3 regions of the Azospirillum sp. A29 genome follow, and region 3 is predicted to be linked to each of the others. Evidence: riboswitches for the same ligand, from Rfam matches in the RefSeq annotation. Region 3 holds a riboswitch; each other region holds the start of a gene.
The links. A riboswitch is a leader RNA that binds a small molecule or an ion and turns the genes downstream of it on or off. The one in region 3 is predicted to bind thiamine pyrophosphate.
Positions count from the first base shown of each region.

Region 1: linked by a shared signal. The riboswitch ahead of ABNQ38_RS16945 (ABC transporter ATP-binding protein) and the one ahead of thiO (glycine oxidase ThiO) in region 3 are both predicted to bind thiamine pyrophosphate.
Region 2: linked by a shared signal. The riboswitch ahead of ABNQ38_RS29665 (ABC transporter substrate-binding protein) and the one ahead of thiO (glycine oxidase ThiO) in region 3 are both predicted to bind thiamine pyrophosphate.

Region 1 covers NZ_CP170466.1:452,205-458,851, forward strand. Annotated here, with positions in the region: gene ABNQ38_RS16920 (hypothetical protein) at 1-63, opposite strand, end outside; gene ABNQ38_RS16925 (hypothetical protein) at 373-1,161, shown strand; gene ABNQ38_RS16930 (hypothetical protein) at 1,250-1,804, opposite strand; gene ABNQ38_RS16935 (hypothetical protein) at 1,801-2,412, opposite strand; gene ABNQ38_RS16940 (acetoin utilization protein AcuC) at 2,608-3,780, opposite strand; TPP riboswitch at 3,856-3,962, shown strand; gene ABNQ38_RS16945 (ABC transporter ATP-binding protein) at 4,010-4,741, shown strand; gene ABNQ38_RS16950 (ABC transporter permease) at 4,738-5,505, shown strand; gene ABNQ38_RS16955 (ABC transporter substrate-binding protein) at 5,523-6,464, shown strand; gene ABNQ38_RS16960 (universal stress protein) at 6,587-6,647, shown strand, end outside.
Region 2 covers NZ_CP170467.1:352,070-358,716, forward strand. Annotated here, with positions in the region: gene ABNQ38_RS29645 (hypothetical protein) at 1-554, opposite strand, end outside; gene ABNQ38_RS29650 (ABC transporter ATP-binding protein) at 681-1,382, opposite strand; gene ABNQ38_RS29655 (ATP-binding cassette domain-containing protein) at 1,379-3,094, opposite strand; gene ABNQ38_RS29660 (branched-chain amino acid ABC transporter permease) at 3,087-3,959, opposite strand; gene ABNQ38_RS29665 (ABC transporter substrate-binding protein) at 3,964-5,100, opposite strand; TPP riboswitch at 5,182-5,296, opposite strand; gene ABNQ38_RS29670 (DMT family transporter) at 5,330-6,244, opposite strand; gene ABNQ38_RS29675 (ferredoxin) at 6,376-6,647, opposite strand, start outside.
Region 3 covers NZ_CP170466.1:1,348,738-1,355,384, reverse strand. Annotated here, with positions in the region: gene ABNQ38_RS21290 (hypothetical protein) at 1-327, opposite strand, end outside; gene ABNQ38_RS21285 (Y-family DNA polymerase) at 448-1,725, shown strand; gene ABNQ38_RS21280 (DUF6504 family protein) at 1,644-1,997, shown strand; gene ABNQ38_RS21275 (methyl-accepting chemotaxis protein) at 2,018-4,081, opposite strand; TPP riboswitch at 4,349-4,447, shown strand; gene thiO (glycine oxidase ThiO) at 4,439-5,620, shown strand; gene thiS (sulfur carrier protein ThiS) at 5,617-5,838, shown strand; gene ABNQ38_RS21260 (thiazole synthase) at 6,040-6,647, shown strand, end outside.

The DNA.
Region 1 (6,647 bases), 900 kb from region 3:
GATGGCGAGCTTGATGGCGAGGCTGCCCAGGCGAACGCCGTCGCGGAAGAGCCGCTGACGCAAGAGCCCGCGCCAGAAGAGGGCGAACCAGCCCCGAAAGCCGTCGAGGAATCTTCACAACCCGCCTCCCCTGCCCTGGACCTGCTCGCACCGGCGACCGCCGTTGCCGAAGATCGGCCGGCAGAGGATGAGACCGGAACCGGGGAGGATGAAACGCCTCCCGAACCCGCAATGACCAGGCCGGAACCGCAGCCGGCTTCCCATCGGACGTCCACGGCGGTTGCGCGGGGCACCGGCTCTCCTGTATTCCCACCGATGCCTGCCACGATGACCCAAGACGACTCAACAAACGCATACTGGAAAGGCGATCGCATGCTGGGCACGATCTTCGTCCTCAATGACCGCGGCGGCGTCGGCAAGACGCTGCTGTCCCATCACCTGATGGCGACCGCCATGCTGGAAGGCCTGCAGCTGAAGGTCGTCGAGTACGAGGTGAACGAGCGTCTCGCCCGCCTGTTCGGCCCGGACGTGGTCGAACACCGCCGCATCACCCAGGACTTCATGAACATGATGGGGTCCGGTGACGGCTTCTACGAGTTCTGGGACCTGATCGGGCCGGAATTGCAGCGCGGCGGCCGTCTGTATGACTTCGGCGGCAACATCTCGCAGTGGTTCTTCAACTGGGCCGAAGTGTCGGGCTTCGACTATTACGTCGGCGAAGGCGAACGGCTGACCTTCATGGTGCCGGTGACCGTCGATCTCGCCTCGCTGTCCACCGGCATGACGACGCTGGAGCGGGTGGCGACCATCGCCCCGAAGGCCAAGCGCGTCCTGGTGGAAAACGGCTTTTCCGGCCCGTTCTCCCAACTGGAGGACAGCCAGTATGCCCGCCGCAAGGCGGAGATGGTGGAGCGCGAGGGCCTGCAGGTCATCTCCATGCAGCCCTGCACCGCCCCGGCCTGGGCGCGCCTGACCGGCCACCGGCTGGATCAGGTGGCGACGATGACCCGCGAGGATCTGGTGAAGCTGGGCATGACCCCGCCGGTCGCCTCCCGTTCGCTGATCATCATCCACGAATGGCTGCGCAACATGCGCCAGTCGCTGTCGCCCTACCTGCACGACGCCTTCCGCCAGACCCCGGCCACCGCCAAGGCGCGCTGAAGCCTGGGAACGCGCTGAGACGGACCTTCACGAAAAGCCCTTCTTCCCAGGTGGAAGAGGGGCTTTTCAATATCTGCGGGGTGCTCTTCTACGCTGCGCTTTGGGCCGGGCTGGCGCTGTAGAGATCTTCCTTCACCGGGGCCACCGACCGCACCTGATAGCCGGGCCGGGCACTGAAGCGGCGGTTGGCACGTTCGCCGGCCTCGCGGTCCGACTCCGCCCAGACGAGATACTGGCGCCCCCGTGCCCATTCGACGGCCAGAGGGTGCGCGGCATCGATCTCACCGATCTGCTGGTTCACCACGGTGACCAGCCATTCCTTGTCGCCGGGATTGCGCCGGTCGGTCAGGATCAGGATCTGCGGACGACGCTTCGACTGCGCTTCGGTCAGGCGTTGCTGCACCTCCGTCTGCTTTTTGCGCAGCTCCACCATCTCCCGGGTCAGTTCCTCGATCTCGGCGTGGAGGGTCTCCTCCTCCCGATGCAGGCGGTGGATGGTGGCATCCAGCTTGTCGAGGTTGTTGCGGACACCGCGGACGCGCTGGCGCGCCTGCGACACCCTCTGCTCGACGCTCATCAGGATGTTGCCGAGCCAGGCACCGATGGCGACGATGGCCAGGACGATGATGAAGTTGATCATCATGTGACGCCGCCCGCCTTCGCCCGGGCGGTGGCGGGCGGCGTCGGCACGCCCTTGCCGGCGGCCTTGCCCCCGGCCCGCGCATCGCCGCGCATGAACGTCTTCTGGAAACCCATTTTGAACGGAAAGGCCACATCGCACATCTGCTTGGCCTCGTCGAAGCTGGACGCCCAGACCTCGGCCACGTTCGTGCATCGCCAGATGGGGTTGACCTGCGCCCGTTCACCGGCGGCGCGGGCGGCGGCAGACGCCTTTTCCTGCGTCACCGTCGCGACGAATTTCATCAGTCCGGCCTGCGGGTCGCCGACCTCATGCACGAACATCGGCGGCTGGTCGGACAGATCCCGGACCTGCTTTTCCGCCTTGCGGATATCGCTTTCCAGCCGGTTGCGGTCGGAAGACTGGCTGTTCCGGCGCTGGACCAGATGGTTCACCCGGTTTTGCAGCTCCTGCGCCTCCGCATGCAGGACGTAGATGCGGTTCTCGACCTGATCCAGACCGCTGCTCTTTTCCATGATGTTCGGCAGGAAATCCTTCAGCATCATGGCGACCGGGACGGCAGCCAGCATGATGATGACGATGGCGATCAGGAACAGCGTCGTGTTCGACATCCGCCCGCCCGTCCTCCTACCGCGAATCCTGCCCGCAAATCCCGCCGAAGCCCGCATCACCCGACACGGAAGCTGCACCGGCGCAGTGGAAGAGAGAATCAACGAACAATCCGACCCCGTCAACGAATCGTCACGGGTTGGTTCGAAATTCGTCGGAATGAGTCTCTCGGCTGCGGGTCAGGACAGCGCCATCCTTTAGGACATGGCAATCTCCGCCACCCGCTTCACCGCATCCCGCACCGGTCCGGGACGCCGCTCGTCGCCGAGCGTGGTGAACCAATGGTCCGGCGGATTGCGGCCGGCGGCGCGGTTCCAGGTCAGGGCGCGCAGCACCGCCTCCGCCTCCGCCGTCGGCCGCACGGCGGGATCGATACCGTTCATCACCGCCCAGATCCCGGCCCAGCAACGCCCGACCGACCAGGGGTTATAGCCTCCGCCACCGACCACCAGAACCCGCGGTGCCAGGGGAAGCAGCGCCGCCACGGCATCCCACAGCGCGCGGTTGGACAGTTCCAGCCGGCTCAACGGATCCTCGGCCAAGGCATCGGCGCCGGTCTGGATCACCATCGCCTGCGGACGGAAGGCACGGGCCAGCGGCAGGACCGCCGCCTCCATCACATGCTCCATCTCACTGTCGTTGAAGCCCGGCGGCACCGGCAGGTTGCGGGCCATGCCGCCGGCGCGGTCCTCCACCTTGCCGGTGTAGGGCCAGCGCCCATCCTCATGGATGGACAGGGTCAGCACCCGGTCGTCGTCGGCAAAGGCCTCTTCCACCCCGTCGCCATGATGGGCGTCGAGATCGACATAGAGAATCCGCTCCAGCCCATGGTCCAGCAATTCCAGAATGCCGAGAACCGGCGCGTTGAAATAGCAGAAGCCGCTGGCCCGGTCGCGCCGCGCATGATGCGTCCCGGCAGCCGGCGCATAGACAAGACCGGCGGGCCGGTCGCCGAGAATCCTGGCCGCCTGCAACGCCGATCCGCTGCTGTGGGCCGGTCGCCGGTACATTTCGGCGAAGACGGGATTTTCCAGCTTGCCCAGATTATGGCGGGTGGCGGTCGCCTCGTCGACGCGCTGCTCGGCCTCCGCCCGCTTAAGCGCGGCGATGTAGTCGGCGGTATGGAAGCGCGCCAGTTCGCGTTCGCTCGCCACATGGGTGTCGAGATAGACCTCGTCCGGCAGCCAGCCCATGGCGCGGCTGAGGTCGATGGCGGTCGACACGCGCGGAATCGCCAGCGGATGCTTCGGCCCATAGGTCGAGCCGCGGTAGATTTCCCCGCCGATGAACAGCGGTGTGCGGAAGGGCGTGGTCAGGACGGGCACTCCTCGATGCCCGTCAGAAACTAAGTGCCGCGGCGGTGCGGTCAAGCCGCGCGCTTCCATATCCCGGAACCTGTATCCGGCAATGCTTGCGGTCACGGATCGTCCGCGCCTATAGTCGCCGCCTTCACTGGGGGGAGCCGATGGGCGGCTGAGAGGTCCTGTTGCAGGACGACCCCTGGAACCTGATCCGGTTCATGCCGGCGTAGGGATCAGTGATGCGGAACCGCACCCTCTCCATCTCCGCCACTCCACGATGCATGCCCGCGTGCCTGCGATGACGCCGCTTTCGGTGACCATCTCGCGCGCGCGGCTGACCTATGGCGGCACGCTGCTGTTCTCCGACCTGACGCTGGAGCTGCCGGCCGGGCGGACCACCTGCCTGCTGGGGCCGAGCGGCGTCGGCAAGACCACGCTCCTGCGCATCCTCGCCGGTTTGGCTGAGCCGGAGCCGCCGACCGAGGTGGTCACCGGCGACCGGCAGCCGCTGGCCGGCCGGATCGCCTACATGGCGCAGCAGGACCTGCTGCTGCCCTGGTTAACCGTCCTCGACAATGTCCTGCTCGGCGACCGGCTGCGCCACCGCCGTCCCGATCCGGCGCGGGTGGAGCAGGCCCGCGCGCTGCTGGACCGCGTCGGCTTGGCGGGGCGCGAGCGCGACCGTCCCGCCGCCCTGTCCGGCGGGCAGAAGCAGCGCGTGGCGCTGGCCCGCACCCTGATGGAGGACAAGCCCCTGGTCCTGATGGACGAGCCCTTCTCCGCGCTCGACGCCATCACCCGGCTGCGCTTGCAGGAAACGGCGGCGGAGACGCTGGCCGGCCGCACCGTCCTCATGGTCACCCACGACCCGCTGGAGGCGCTGCGCATCGGTGACCGCCTGCATGTGATGACTGGCCGGCCGGCCGTCATGGGGCCGGCGCTGGAGCCCTCCGGCCCGGTGCCGCGCCGCGTCGACGATCCGGACCTGCTGGCGCATCAGGCCGAGCTGTTGCGGAGGCTGGCGGAATGAAGGCGCTGCTGCGCGGCGCGATCACCCTGCTGGTGCTGGTCGCCGGCTGGCAGGCGCTGGTCTGGGCCACCGCGCTGCCGCGCTACCTGTTGCCCGGTCCGCTGGCGGTGGCGGACGCCATGCAGCGGCAGGCCCCTCTGCTGTTGACCCATGGCCTGACCACGCTGGCCGAGATTCTGATCGGGCTGGTGGCCGGCGTGGCGCTGGGCGGGGTCAGCGCTTTGCTGCTCGCGCGGTTCCGGACGGCGCGGCGCTGGCTGATGCCGTTGCTTCTGGTCAGTCAGGCCATCCCCGTCTTCGCACTGGCGCCGCTGCTGGTGCTGTGGCTCGGCTATGGCATGGCGTCCAAGATCGCCATGGCGGTGCTGGTCATCTATTTCCCGGTGACGACCGCGCTGTTCGACGGGCTGCGGCGCACCGATCCCGGTTGGCTCGACCTTGCCCGCACCATGGGCGCCTCGCCCGCCGCGATCCTGTGGAGCATCCGCCTGCCGGCCGCCCTGCCCGCCTTCTGGTCCGGCGTGCGGGTGGCTGCCGCGGTGGCGCCCATCGGGGCGGTGATCGGCGAATGGGTGGGGTCGTCCTCCGGCCTTGGCTACTTGATGCTGCACGCCAATGCCCGCATGCAGATCGATCTTCTGTTCGCCGCCGTGCTGGTGCTGGGACTTTTCGCCGTCACGCTGTACGCCGCCGTCGATGCGCTGGCCCGCCGCGCCCTGCCCTGGCAACCCGATACCCAACCTGCCGAAGACGCCAACCCTTGAAGGGGGAGAGACAACCGATGAAGCATCTTTTCACAGCCGGCCTGATCGCCGCCGGCCTGATGACCTCGCTTCCCGCCCTGGCCCAGGACAAGCTGTCCGTGATGCTGGACTGGTTCGTCAACCCGGACCACGCCCCGCTGGTGGTGGCGCAGGAGAAGGGTTTCTTCAAGGATGCCGGGCTTGAGGTCACCCTGACCGCCCCGGCCGACCCCAACGACCCGCCGAAGCTGGTGGCGGCCGGCGGCACCGACATCGCCGTGTCCTACCAGCCGCAGCTGATCCTGCAGGTGGCGGAGGAACTGCCGCTGGTCCGCATCGGCACGCTGGTGTCCACGCCGCTGAACTCCGTCGTCGTGCTGCGCGACGGGCCGGTGAAGACGCTGAAGGATCTGAAGGGCCGCAAGGTCGGCTACTCCATTGCCGGCTTCGAGGATGCGCTGCTGGGCGCCATGCTGGAGAAGCAGGGGCTGAGCCTGAAGGACGTCGAGCTGGTGAACGTCAACTTCTCCCTCTCGCCGTCGCTGCTGTCGGGCCAGGTCGATGCGGTGGTCGGCGCCTTCCGCAATTTCGAACTGAACCAGATGGAGATCGAGAAGCACCCTGGCCGCGCCTTCTATCCGGAGGAAGAGGGCGTTCCGCCCTATGACGAACTGATTCTGGTGGCCCGCAAGGACAAGGCGAACGATCCGCGCTTCAAGCGCTTCCTGGCGGCGGTGGAGCGGGCGACGCTCTACATCCTGAACCATCCGGAAGAGTCGCAGGCCGCCTTCGTCAAGGGCCGGCCCGAACTGAACGACGAGCTGAACCGCCGCGCCTGGGCCGACACGCTGCCGCGCTTCGCCCACAGCCCGGCCGCGCTGGATGCCGAGCGCTACACCCGCTTCGCCGAGTTCCTGAAGGCCCGCGGTCTGATCAAGGCGGTGGCGCCGGTCGACCAGTATGCGGTGGTGGTGAAGTAACGGTCTCCCACGGTCCCTGCCATCCACCGACATTGCCATCGACCCCGGCGGAGCGTTACCTAGAGGGAAACCGCTCCGCCGGCTGATGGTGGACCGATCATAATGTTGGGAGACGCGAGGGCATGCCGATCAAGACCATCCTGCTGCACATGGCCAACGACGACGCCCACGCCAGCCGTCTGG
Region 2 (6,647 bases), on a different replicon from region 3:
TTGATCAGCTCGTCGTCCTTGCCGTTGGAGACCACCAGCATGTCCGGCTGCGACGCGACGGCGGTCCGCTCCCGCTTCAGCTTCTTGTCGACCTCGATGGTCACCGGCCACTCGCCGCCCTTGGGCAGGTCGGCGCCGGGGATGCCGATGCCGATGTTGGTCTCGCCCTTCGGGCTGCGCGCGAACATCAGCACATGGCCGGAGGTGAATTCCCCCTCCGCCACGCAATAGGCAAAGCTGCCGTCCTTCTTCTTGGCGGCCCCGCCGTCCCAGCTTTCGATCAGCTCGCCCGGCCCGTCGGGCTTGGGCTTGGCCGGTGCCGACGCGGACGGGCCGGCGGCCGGTTTGCCCGACGCACCGTTCGGCGCGTTGCCCGGTTTGGCGTCCTGCACCGGACCGCCGGGAACGACGATCTCGGCCTCCGGCTCGGGCAGTCCGTAATAGGCGGCGGGAGGAATCGTCGGCTGCACCGGCACCAGTTCGGCCATCGCCGGAGCCGACGCCACTCCCAGCAGGAGAAGCGCGGACAGCGATGCGGCGAAGCGGGCGGTCATGACGAGGTAATCCGTGAATGGTTATGGCGGCGAAGCTATCCGCGCCTGCCCCCGTCCGCAAGCCCAACCGCCCACGCTGTTGCACGGAGCAGACACCTGTTGCACAGGACACGCATAAGGTAGCCATTAGCCGCCGAAGAAGGTCTCGCGCAGCCTCTCGTCCGACAGCGCCGCCACCGGCCCATCGCCGACGACCCGCCCCAGCCGCAGCAGCACGGCGCGCGGCGCGACCGCCAGGGCGCGGGCGGCGCTCTGCTCGGCCAGCAGCACGGCCGTGCCCGTGCCGGCGATGCGGCGGACAGCGGCGAACAGCTCGTCGGCCAGCTTGGGCGACAGGCCGAGCGACGGCTCGTCCAGCAGAAGCAGGCGCGGCCGGCCCATCAGTGCGCGCCCCAGGCTCAGCATCTGCTGCTGGCCGCCGGACAGGCGCCAGGCGCTCTCGCGGCTCTTCAGGGCAAGGTCGGGGAACAGGGCGAAGACGCGCTCGACATCCCTTGCCCGGTCGCGGGCGGCGGACAGGCCGGCAACCTCCAGATTGTCACGCACGCTCATGCCCGCGAAGACCCGCCGCCCCTCCGGCACATAGCCGATGCCGCGCCGAACCCGTGCCTCGGTGGCGAGGCCGCCGATGTCCGCCCCATCGAAGCGAAGCTCCCCCCGCACCGGCACAAGGCCGAGCAGAGCCTTCAGCAGCGTCGACTTGCCCGCCCCGTTGGCGCCGAGCAGCGCCACCGTCTCTCCTGCCGTAAGGCTCAGCGACACGTCGTCGAGCGCGCTCGCCCCGCCATAGCCGGCGGTCAGGCCGCGGATGGACAGCAGCGCGCTCATGCCGGCACCGCCCGGCCCAGATAGGCGGCGGCCACCGCCGGGTCCCGGCGCACGCCGCCGGCCGGCCCGTCATAGATGACCCGGCCGCGGTCGAGGCACAGCACCCGGCCGGCGAGCGGCAACAGGAAGCCCATGTCATGCTCCACCAGCAGGATAGCCACGCCCTCCTGCGCCAGTTCGCACAGCAGGTCCGCCAGTTCCGCCTTCTCGCCGTCGGTCAGACCGGCGGCGGGTTCGTCCAGCAGCAGGACCGCCGGCCGGCGGACCAGCGAACGGGCCAACTCCACCCGGCGCCGCAGCGCCGCCGGCAGCCCGTCGCAGCCCTGGCCGGCGAGGTCGCCGACGCCCAGCCGGTCGAGCGCCCAGCGGGCATGCGCCTCCGCTGTCCGGGCGTCGGGATCGACGGCGAGGCGTGCGGCGGCGACCGCCTCCAACACACCGGCTCCAATCGGCAGAACCGCCGCCTGGAAGCTGCGGGCCAGTCCGGCGCGGGCCAGCCGGTCGGCGCGGAGACCGGTGACGTCGCGTCCGCCGAGCCGCACCCGCCCGGCATCCAGCCGCTCCAACCCCGACAGCAGGTTGATCACCGTGGATTTGCCAGAGCCATTCGGCCCGATCAGCCCTGTGATGCTTCCCGGCCGCAGGTCCAGCGACACGCCGTCCACCGCCCGCACACCGCCGAAGGACTTGCGCAGATCGTCGACTGCCAGCCCGTCCGGCGAATTTAGCGGACGCGGCGGCTCCTTCGCCTCGACGGAAGCCCGCGCCCCGCGGCCGAACAGGCGGGCCACGATCCGGTCGAGCAGGCCGGTCAGCCCGTCCGGCGCCAGCACCACGGTCGCCAGCAGGGCGACGCCATAGACGACCAGATAGCCGCGCTCCAGGAAGCGGAACCACTCCGGCAGATGCAGCAGAAGCACGGCGCCCAGCACCGCCCCGGCCATCCGCCCCCGCCCGCCGACGATGGCGATGGTGAGGATGGAGACCATGACCGGGAATTCCAGCACCTCCGGCGAGACGACGCGCTGGGTGTGGACGGCAAGCGCTCCGGCGGCCCCGGCGAACAGGGCGCTGATGCCGAAGGCGGCCAGCCGCAGCCGCCCGACATCGAGCCCCAGCGTCGCCGCCGCCAGCGGGTCGTCACGCAGCATCGCCAGCGACCGGCCGAGCCTTCCCCGCGTCAGCCGCCAGCCGATCAGCCCGCCGAGAGCGACCAGCCCCCAGACCAGCCCGGCCATCGGCAGCCCGCGCGGCACCGCCCAGCCGAACAGCACCGCCGCCGGCACTCCGGCCAGCCCGTTGGAGCCCCCGGTCAGCTCCGGCAGGTTGACCGCCAGCAGATGGAGGACCTGGGCGATGCCGAGAGTCGCCAGGGCGAAGTAATGCGATTCCAGCCGCAGCACCGCCAGACCGACCGGCAGGGCCAGCAAGAGCGGCACCAGCATCGACAGCGGGAAGGTCGCTTCGACACCGAGCCCGTAGCGGCTGCCGAGGATGCCCGTCACATAGGCGCCGACGCCGAAGAAAGCGCCCTGGGCCAGCGACAGCGCACCGCCGAGCCCGAAGACGATCTGGAATCCGAAGGTCGCCAGCGCATAGACCCCGGCGACGGTCAGGACACGCAGGCCGTAGGGGGACGCGAAGGCCAGCGCGTAGATCAGCAGGGCAAGCGCGCCAGCGATGAGAATGACTGCCGGCCGACGTTCACCCACGGCGCCGCACCGCTTCGCCGAACAGCCCTTGCGGGCGCAGCACCAGAATCGCCAGCAGCGTCAGGTACAAGGCCCCCAGCGCCGCCGGGTAGGACAGCACCGACGATACGCCCACCTCGAACAGCGCGATCAGCAGGGCGCCCACCACTGCACCCGGCACGGAGCCCCAGCCCCCGACTGTTACCGCGATGTAGGCCTTCAGAATCAGGTCGCTGCCCGAAGTCGGCGTGACGAAATAGCGGTTGGCCAGCAGCAGCCCGGCCGCCCCGGCGCAAGCCGTCCCGATGGCAAAGGTCACCAGGATCATCGCGGTGACCGGCACGCCGCAGGCCCGCGCCATCTCCGGGTCCTGCGCCGTGGCGCGCAGCCGGCGGCCGAGCTGCGTGCGGGCGAACACCCATTGCTGCGCGCCGATCAGCAGCCCCGCCACCGCGACGATGGCGAGCGACTGCTCGGGCACCGCCAGCCCGGCGATGTGCAGCGTGTCGTCGCCGAACAGTGGCGGTGCGGCGCGCGGCTCCGGCCCGAAGAGGGTGGCGGCCCCGTTCTGCAGGATGATGCCGACCGCAATGGTGCTGATGAAGACCGAGACCGGCGGCCGGCGGCGCAGCGGCAGATAGGCCGCCAGCGCCAGCAGCAGCCCCAGCGCCGCCATCAGCACGAGAACCACCGGCAGCAGGACGATGCCCGGCAGCGGGATCAGCGGCGCCGCCGCCACCGCCAGCAGCCCGCCGGCCATGACGAGATCGCCCTGGGCGAAATTCACCGCCGAGGTGGCGTTCAGCACCAGCACGAAGCCCAGCGCCACCAGGGCATAGGCCGCCCCCAGCGCCACCCCGTTGACCAGCAGTTGAAGCGCCGCCATCCGCTCACTTCGCCGCAAGCGTCGGGTCGTCGTACCGCTTCACCAGCACCGGCACGCGGCTGGCCCCGTCATAGCAGACGATGACGGCGGAATGGGCCATGTTGCCCTTGCCGTCGGACTTGTAGGTCATGGCGAGGCCCTGGAACGTCTCGGCGGACAGCGTCTTGCGGATGGCGTCGGGCGACCGGGCGCCAGCCTTCACCGCCTCCAGAACCATGGACATGCCGTCATACTGGCCGAGCGCGAAGGCGTCCGGCTCCTTGCCGAAGGCGGCGCGGTAGGCGTCGGTGAAGGCCTTGACCTCCGGCGTGCCGCCCGAGATCGGCGAGGCCGCGGTCTCGGCACAGACGCCCTTCAGTTCCGCCGGTTCCAGCAGGGCGGCGGTGCTCGGCTGGTGCATGGCGGAGCCGGCGACGATGGGCAGGGTCACGCCGCTGGACGCCGCCTGCCGCAGCAGCAGCGCGGTCGGGCCGGAATGCAGGTGCAGGACCAGCACGTCCGGCTTGGCGGCGAGCGCCTTGGTCAGCACCGGCAGCAGATCCTTGGCCGCCGGGTCCACCCCCTCCTCGAAGACGGGCGTGACGCCCAGCGCCTTGAAGGCGGCGTCGAGATGGGCCTTGCCGCTCTGGCCGTAGGCGGTGGTCTGATAGATGACGGCCGGCTGCCGCTTGCCCAGCTCCTCCACAACATAGCGGGCATGGGCGGCCTTGGTCACCGCGTCGCCGGGGAAGAAGCGGAAGACCCAGGGATTGCCCTGCTCGGTGATCGAGGCGGTGCCCGACACGGTGACCAGCGGCAGCTTCAGCTCGCTCGCCAGCGGCAACATCGCCAGCATCTGGGTGCCGAGCATACTGGCGGCGACCGCCCCGACCGTGCCGCGGCCGGCCGCGCGCTCCAGCGCCGTCACCGCCGCCTCGGGCGAGGTGCCGGTGTCGACGACCTCCGAGGCGATGGCGACGCCGGCCGGCGTCTGCTTCAGCGCCAGGACGGCGCCGTTGCGCTGGCTGGTGCCCTCCAGCGACAGGAAGCCGGTCAGCGGCACCAGCACCGGGAAGGACAGCGTGTCGTCGGCACGGGCGGCGGACGACAGACAGGACGATGCGGCCAGCAGGCCGATCAGAATGGAAAGCGTGCGCCGCATGACCGATACTCCTCGACACGCGCCGGCGATCAGGGCGACGCGGAGGGGACGGGGCGCTTTGCAGCAGCTTTCAGCGGGTCCGTCGGGTTCCGGTCGGCTCCCTTCGCCGGCATGACCCGGATCAGGTTCGATGGGTGTTGTCTCAGCCCCTACGGTTGCCGAACCGGCATCCGCACGGGCACCCCAGCCGTGAACAGGCGGCGAGAGTGTCGCCGCCGGCCCCGTCCTGTCAAGAACCCAACCGGCGGCGCGCCACCATCGTTTCACGATGCAGGATGTAGAGCCCACTGCCGATGATGACCATGGCGCCGGCCAGGACCGGCACCGTCGGCAGGTCGCCGAACACCAGCCAGCCGAACAGGCTGGCCCAGACCATGCCGGTATATTCGAAGGGTGCCACCACTGCCGGCGGCGCGCGCCGGAAGGCCTGGGTCAGCAGGACCTGCGCCCCGGCGCCGATGGCCCCGACCAGCGCCATCAGCCCCAGCGCGAAGACGGTGGGCGCGGTCCAGACCGGCACCGTCAGCGCCCCACTGACCACCGTCGTCGTCAGTAGCAGGTAGAGCACGATGGAGGCGCTGGTTTCCGTCCGCGACAGACCGCGCACGGCCAGTGCGGCCAGCGCATAGAACAGGGCGGCGCACAGCCCGACCAGCACCGGCACCAGCGGCGCCCCGGCCGACGGCTGCGCCATCACCACCACGCCGCTGAACCCGACCACCACGGCGGCCCAGCGGCGCCAGCCCACCGGCTCGCCCAGCAGCGGCGCCGACAGCGCGGTGATGAACAGCGGACCGGCGAAGCTCAGCACATAGACGTCGGCCAGCGGCAGTTCGCGGAACGCATAGAAGAAGCATCCCATGGAGATCAGCCCGGCGAAGGCGCGCCAGACATGCCCCAGGGGCCGCCGCGTCCGCATCGCCGCGATCCCGCCGCCGCATGTCAGGGTGTAGCCGCCCACCAGCAGGAAGGCGACCAGCGAACGCACGAACATCAGCTGCGGCACCGGGTAATCGGCGGTCAGGAATTTGATGAGCGTGTCCATCGCCGCGAACAGCAGGATCGCGCCCAGGAAGCAGCCGACGGCGTAGGGAACCGAATCGGTCTCGGCGGGCAGCAGGTCGGCGGTTTCGGCGTCGGTCATTGAATCGGTTCGGAACGGCAATGGCGGGGGCTGCCCACATTATGGGCAAATGCGCCCGCGTCCCAATGCCGCAACCGCAGGTCTGCTAGGCGCAGCCAAGGTCAAGGGTCGGCTCGTGCGCCGACCTCGCCTCACCGCGTCAGTACCATCACCAGCCGTTCGACCGGCGCATCCTTCACCAGATGCGAGTCGACGATCTCGTCGATGTCCTCCGGGGTTTCCGGCCGGTACCAGATGCCTTCCGGATACACCACCATCAGCGGCCCGGCGGAGCAGAAGCCGAGGCAACCTGTCATCGCCATGCCGACATCGGTCAAACCCTTGCCCTGGATTTTCTGATCGAGCCGCTGCCACAGCGGATGTGCACCCTTGGCGGCGCAGCTGCCGCGCGGATGGCCGGGCG
Region 3 (6,647 bases):
TTTGGGCGGCGGCTGGTCGGTGCCGTCCGGGTCGCGGCGGATTTGCCGGTCGTCGCTCTGGCTGTCGCTGGTTTGGCGGGACCGGGCCGCGGTGGCGGGCTTCGAGTCGGTCCGCGACTGCTCCGCCTGAATCTGGCTCCAGGTTCGTCGCTCGCCCCCGCCGGGAACGACCGTCTGGTTGTAGACGGGCGGAAAGGCCTGGGCGCGGCCGGGCGTGTCGTCGCGCAGGTCCGACGGCGCGCAGGCGCCAGCCGCCAGCAGGAGAAGGAGCGGAGCCAGACGGCTGACGACCGGATGGCGGGCGAAAGACGGGGGATGTGGGGTCATGTACGGAATGTCGGCACTACCGAGCGTTTCGGCAAGATGAACCCAAGGAGAGACTCCCCATGCGGCCAAGTCAGCGCTAGAATGTTCTTTGTTTGTTCTTGGCGATCGAGGGGAGAGGGATTGGCCCGCGGAGCAGAGAGAACCAAGCGCCGCATCCTCGCCCTGTGGCTGCCGCGCCTGCCGACCGACGCGCGGGAACGGCTCATGCCGCCGGAGTTGCGCGCACGCCCCTTCGTCCTGCTGCGGACGGAGCGCCAGCGGCGGGCGGTGGTCGCGGTCAACCGGGCGGCGGCAATGCTGGGGATCGCTCCCGGCCACACCCTCAGCGATGCCCGTGCGCTGGAACCGATGCTGGAGGCGGCGGAGGCGACGCCGGAGGCCCATTCGGCCCTGCTCGGCCGCATTGCCGACTGGGCGCGGCGTTACAGCCCCTGGACTGCGGCGGACGGGCCGGACGGGGTGGTGATCGACCTCACCGGCTGCGCCCATCTCTTTGGGGGCGAGCCGGCGCTGGCCGCCGACCTGACCGGCCGGCTGCGCGCCGCCGGCTTCGCCGCCCGCGCCGCCATCGCCGGCACCCCGGCCGCCGCCTGGGGGCTGGTGCGGTTCGGCAGTCCGGAGGAGAGGCGGCGCGAGTCGTTGGATGGCCTGCCGCTCGCTGCCCTGCGGTTGCCGGCGGAGACGGTGGAGGGGCTGCATGCGCTGGGCCTGCGCCGGATCGGCGACCTGCATGCCATGCCGCGGGCGGGGCTGGCGGCGCGGTTCGGAGCCGGGTTGATGCAACGGTACGATCAGGCATTCGGCCGGCTGGACGAGCCGATCTCCCCGCGCCGGCCGGTGCCGGACCATCGCGAGCGCCTGACCTTCGCCGAACCGATCGCCACGCCCGAATCGATTGCCGGGGCGCTGCGCCATCTGCTGGGGAAGCTGTGCAAGGGGCTGGAGGCGGCAGGGCAGGGGGCGCGCCGGCTGCGGCTGGATGCCCACCGCACCGACCAGCGGGTGGACGACGAACCGCAGAGCCTGACGCTCGGCACCAGCCGCCCGGCGCGCGACCCGGCGGCGCTCGCCCGGCTGTTCGCCCCGCTGCTGGAGCGGATCGAACTTGGGTCGGGGCCGGGGCTGGAAACCCTGGTGCTGTCGGCGACCGAGACGGGACCGCTGTCCGCCGTCCAGACCGCAATCGACGGAGGGGAGGCCGGGGACCAGGGGAATGACGACCAGCTGGCCGAACTGGTCGACCGGCTGACGCTGCGGCTGGGGGACGGGCGGTGCTGCGGCTGGTGCCGCGGGAAAGCTGGCTGCCGGAGCGCTGCGTGGCGCCGCATCCGCCGATGGAGCGCCTGCCGGCGCCGAAGCCCTGGCCCGCCGGGCAACCGCGCCCCCTGCGCCTGCTGACCCCGCCCGAGCCGGTTGAGGCCACCGCCCCGCTGCCCGACGACCCGCCGCTGCTGTTCGTCTGGCGCGGCGTGCCCCACCGTGTGCGTCGGGCCGAGGGGCCGGAGCGCATCGAATGCGAATGGTGGCGTGGGCAAGGGTCGCTGGGGCCGGCGGTGCGCGACTATTACCGGGTCGAGGATGACGGCGGCCGGCGGTTCTGGCTGTTCCGCGCCGGCCTGTACCGCCCTGACGAGACCCCGCGCTGGTTCCTGCACGGGTTTTTGGCGTGAGGTGTCGGGTCGCCGCCCGCTTACCCCGCCCGGTCGAGCTGTTTCAGGAAGGCGATGTAGCGGTTGATGTCCTCCATGCGGCGGGCATGGTCGTTCATGTCGGACAGGCGGCCTTCGATGGCCTTCTGGGCGCCCTCCACCTCATCGATCACCGCATGGATGTCGGTCTGCAACTCCTGCGAGGCAGTCGCGGCCTCGTCCATGCGGGCGCTGGTGTCGTCGAGCTGGCCGCCGACGGAGCGGACGGAGGTCACCACCTGGTCGATGGCGCGGCGGGTATCGGCCAGCGTCTGCTTGGTGTCGTTGGCCAGCTTGCGCACCTCCGCCGCCACCACGGCGAAGCCCTTCCCCGCCTCCCCCGCGCGGGCGGCCTCGATGGTGGCGTTGAGTGCCAGCAGGTTGGTCTGGCTGGCGATGCCGTCGATCACCGCCAGCACCTTCTCGATGCTCTTCACCACGGTGGACAGCTGGTTGAATTCGCGGACCAGCGCCTCCTTGCGGTCGGCGTGGCCGTCGAACAGGGTGGCGTGGCGGTTCAGCGTCGCCTCGATCGCCGACATCGAGCCGCCGATGCGCGCGGCATAGCTGGCGGTCTCCTGCACGCCGCCGGTCAGCGTCACCAGCGCGTCGAGATAGCTGTGCATCCGTTCGATCACGCTGTTGCGGATGCGGCTCAGCAGCTCCAGCCGGTTGTAGCGGGTGGCGATGAAATAGCTCTGGAACCGGGCGTAATGCACCGGGAAGCGGTCGACCATGTCGTCGGAGAAGGCGGCGCCGGGCGGCACCTCGAAGAACATCAGCGCCGACAGGGTCTGGTTGATGTTGATGCCCAGCAGCTCGCCGAAGGTGGAGAAGCCGGCGGCGGCCAGCCCGTCGAAGGCATGGACCCGCGACAGCTGGTCGGGGTTGTTCAGCCGGCGCAGGATGCAGTCGTTCAGGATGGCGCCGACCGGCCGCGGCTTGTTGCGCAGATAGGCCGAGAGGTCGTCCTCCGTTTGGCGGACGAAATCGGTCGCCTCCACCAGGCACAGCGAGTCGCCGGGATTGACGTCACAGTAGAAGGCGACTTCCCCCTTTTCGAAATCGAAGCCGGAGATGGAGCGGACGAACAGCTCTCCCTCCATTTCGATGGCGAAGGTGTTCTTCGCCAGCTTGCCCGGCAGTTCCTGCGGCTTGCAGCGCAGGGATTTGGCGAGCGCGTCGATGAAGCCGACGACCTCGAAGCCGTCGCGGTCGATCACGCTGCGCACGATGCGGCGCATCGGGTCGGCGTCGACCACGGCGAAGCGGGTCTGGGTCGGCCGGAAATTCTGCGACTTGAAGATGCCGTAGCGGATGCCGGGCGCCATCTTCAGGAAGATCGTCACCGCCGCGTTCTCCAGCACGCGCTGGCCGTCGAACAGATGGGTGTTGCGGAAATCGAGCTTACCGCCGGCCGAGCCGCCGATGAACAGGCAGGGGAAATGGCCGGAGCGGTAGACCGCCTCCATGAACCAGCTTTCGCTGGCCGACAGGCCATCGATGAAGGTCAGCGCCACCGTGTCGTGGCTGTCGATGGGGAAGGGGACGCGGATGCGGTCGAGCTCGCCGCGGATCGCCTCCACCCGTGCCGGCACGTCGCGGGTCGGGCGGCCGCCGCGCAGGTCGTCGCAATGCAGCGGGACCGACTGGATGCTGATCCCGGCGAACAGGCGCGGGCTGAAGGATTGCAGCACCACGCTGTCCCAGCGGTCGCCGGCCTTGCGGTAGAGCGGCTGGCCCTCGGCCGCGCACAGCTCGCCCGCGGTGGAGACCAGCACCAGCTGGGTCGCCGCCGGCAGGGCGGAGCGGACCGCCCGCGCGGTGGCGGCGAAATCGACATGCGGCGACACGAAGCCGACGACCAGCGCCGGTGCCCCGTCGGCGAAATTCAGCCCGTCCAGCGCCGCGGCGCCGATCTGCCCCGCCGGCAGGCACAGGCTGCGGATCGGCTGTTCCGCCGGTCCGGCGGCGTGCGCTGCCGGTTCGGACCTGCCAGCAGGAGTGCCGACGGGGGTGCCGGGGACGGGGGAGGTCGGGGAGTCCGAGCGGAAGAAAGACAGCATGCTGGCGAATCCTCGGTTGTCTTTGTTGTTCATCCGCGCACCGGCGGCGCCCGTTTTCTGCTGTGAGTGCCCGGGTATGGCTCATTTTGCCGACAATTTAGCTGCCGATTGGTAGCGTTTCCTGTCGGGGGGACTCCGTATCCGGCTGCGGCCTGTCGCCGCATCCATCGGCAAGTTGGGGGCAGGTTTGGGCGGTGGACCGAAGCGGCAAGACATGGCGGCGGTCGATTCCGCTTGTGGGGCCAGCGGAACATTGGCATAAGGCAATCCAGAGGCCTGGGGTGCCGCGCGGTGGTCGCGCGGCTGAGACACACCCATCGAACCTGTCTGGGTAATGCCAGCGAAGGGAGCCGCCGCATGATCCATGCGCCAGAATTTCATCCATATTCCGTTTCCGCGCCGGGACTCCGTCCTTCCGTTGCCGTTATCGGCGCCGGATGCATCGGCCTCGCCATCGCCTGGAGGCTGGCGTCGGCCGGCTGCCGTGTCGATGTCTTCGAGCGGGGAGAGGCTGGGCGCGGCGCCACCCATGCCGCCGGCGGGATGCTGGCCGCCTGTGTCGAAACCGAGCCGGGCGAGGATGGGCTGCTGCCGCTGACCCGCGCGTCGCAGGCCCTGTGGCCGGACTTCGCCCGCGATCTCGAAGCGGCGAGCGGCATGGCCGTCGACCTGCGCAGCGAAGGCACCATGGTCATCGCGCTGACCGCCGACGATGCCGCGAAGGTCCGCTTCCTGCACGGTTTCCAGCGCGATCTGGGGTTGCCGGTGGAGTGGCTGGGCGGGTCCGAGGTGCGGCGGCGCGAACCCTTCCTGCAACCGGGTGTCGCCGGTGCCCTGTTCTGTGCCGGCGACCATCAGGTCGACAACCGCAAGGTCGCGGCCGCCCTGCGCCGCGCCGCCGAAGTCGCCGGCGCCCATCTGCACGAGCGGTGCGGCGAGGTGGCGCTGGCGGTGGAGGGCGGGTACGCCGTGGGTGTGCGGGTGGCTGAAACGCTGCACCGGGCCGACCGGGTGGTGCTGGCCGCCGGGGCGTGGTCGGCCGGGGTGCCCGGACTGCCGGCCGCCGCCCGGCCGCCGGTGCGTCCGGTGAAGGGGCAGATGGTCTGCCTGCGAATGGACCCCCGTCTGCCGCTGCTGCGCCATGTGGTGTGGACGCCCGGCACCTACCTGATCCCGCGGCTGGACGGCCGGCTGCTGATCGGTGCCACGACGGAAGAGCGCGGCTTCGACGACCGCCTGACCGCCGGCGGCCAGTTCGCCCTGCTGGAAGGAGCGTGGCGGGCGCTGCCGGGAATTGCCGAACTGCCTATCGAGGAAGCCTGGGCGGGTTTCCGTCCCGGCAGCCGCGACGATGCGCCGGTCCTGGGCGAGAGCGGCATTCCCGGCCTGATCCACGCCACCGGCCACCACCGCAACGGCATCCTGCTGACCCCGGTGACCGCCGACGGCATCGCCCGGCTGGTGCTGACCGGCGAGACCGACCCGCTGCTCCGCCCCTTCGCCGCCGACCGCTTCGTTGCCGCGGGAGCTGCCGCATGAGCGCCGTTTCACGTGAAGCCATCCGCGTCAACGGCTGCGAAGAGCCGCTGTCCGCCGCCTCCGTCGCCGAGTTCCTGGCCGGGCGCGGCATCGCCGCCGGAACGCTCGGCGTCGCGGTCGCTCTGAACGGCGCCGTGGTCCCCCGCCGCCGCTGGCCCGAGACCCCGCTCCAGCCCGGCGACAGCCTGGAAATCGTCCGTCCCATCCAGGGCGGCTGACCCTGAATTTCCCTCTCCCGTGACCAGTCCGGGAAGGATCCCCTCTCCCCCTGGGGAGAGGGTTAGGGTGAGGGGGATGCACTGCGTGACTATGCCGAAAATCCACGCCGCGCGTCCCCCTCACCCCGACCCTCTCCCCAGGGGGAGAGGGGGAATTCCCCAGGCCGGTCGTGGGAGAGGGCCTTTGCAAAAGGCTTCCCCATGTCCCCAACCGACACCCTCACCATCGCCGGGCGCAACCTCGGCTCGCGGCTGTTCCTCGGCACCGCCGGCTATCCGAACCAGCAGGTGATGCTCGACGCGCTGGCGGCCAGCGGCAGCGAACTGGTCACGCTGGCGATCCGCCGCATCAGCCTGGACGGCTATTCGGAAAGCCTCGTCGACGTGCTGGCCCGCGCCACCGCGGGACGGGCGGCCGGGCCGGTCGGGCTGCTGCCCAACACCGCCGGCTGCATGACCGCCAAGGAGGCCGTGTTGACCGCCCAGCTGTCGCGCGAGGCGCTGGACACGCCCTGGATCAAGCTGGAGGTCATCGGCGACCGGGAACTGCTCTATCCCGATGTGGAGGAACTGCTGCGCGCGACGGAGGAACTGGTGAATGACGGCTTCGTCGTGCTGCCCTATTGCAACGACGATCCGGTGACCTGCCGCAAGCTGGCCGACCTGGGGGCCGCGGCGGTGATGCCGCTGGGGGCCTTCATCGGGTCGGGCATGGGCATCCGCAACCCGCACGCCATCGAGACGATCTGCGCCCGCAGCCCGGTGCCGGTGGTGCTGGATGCCGGCATCGGCACCGCCTCCGATGCAGC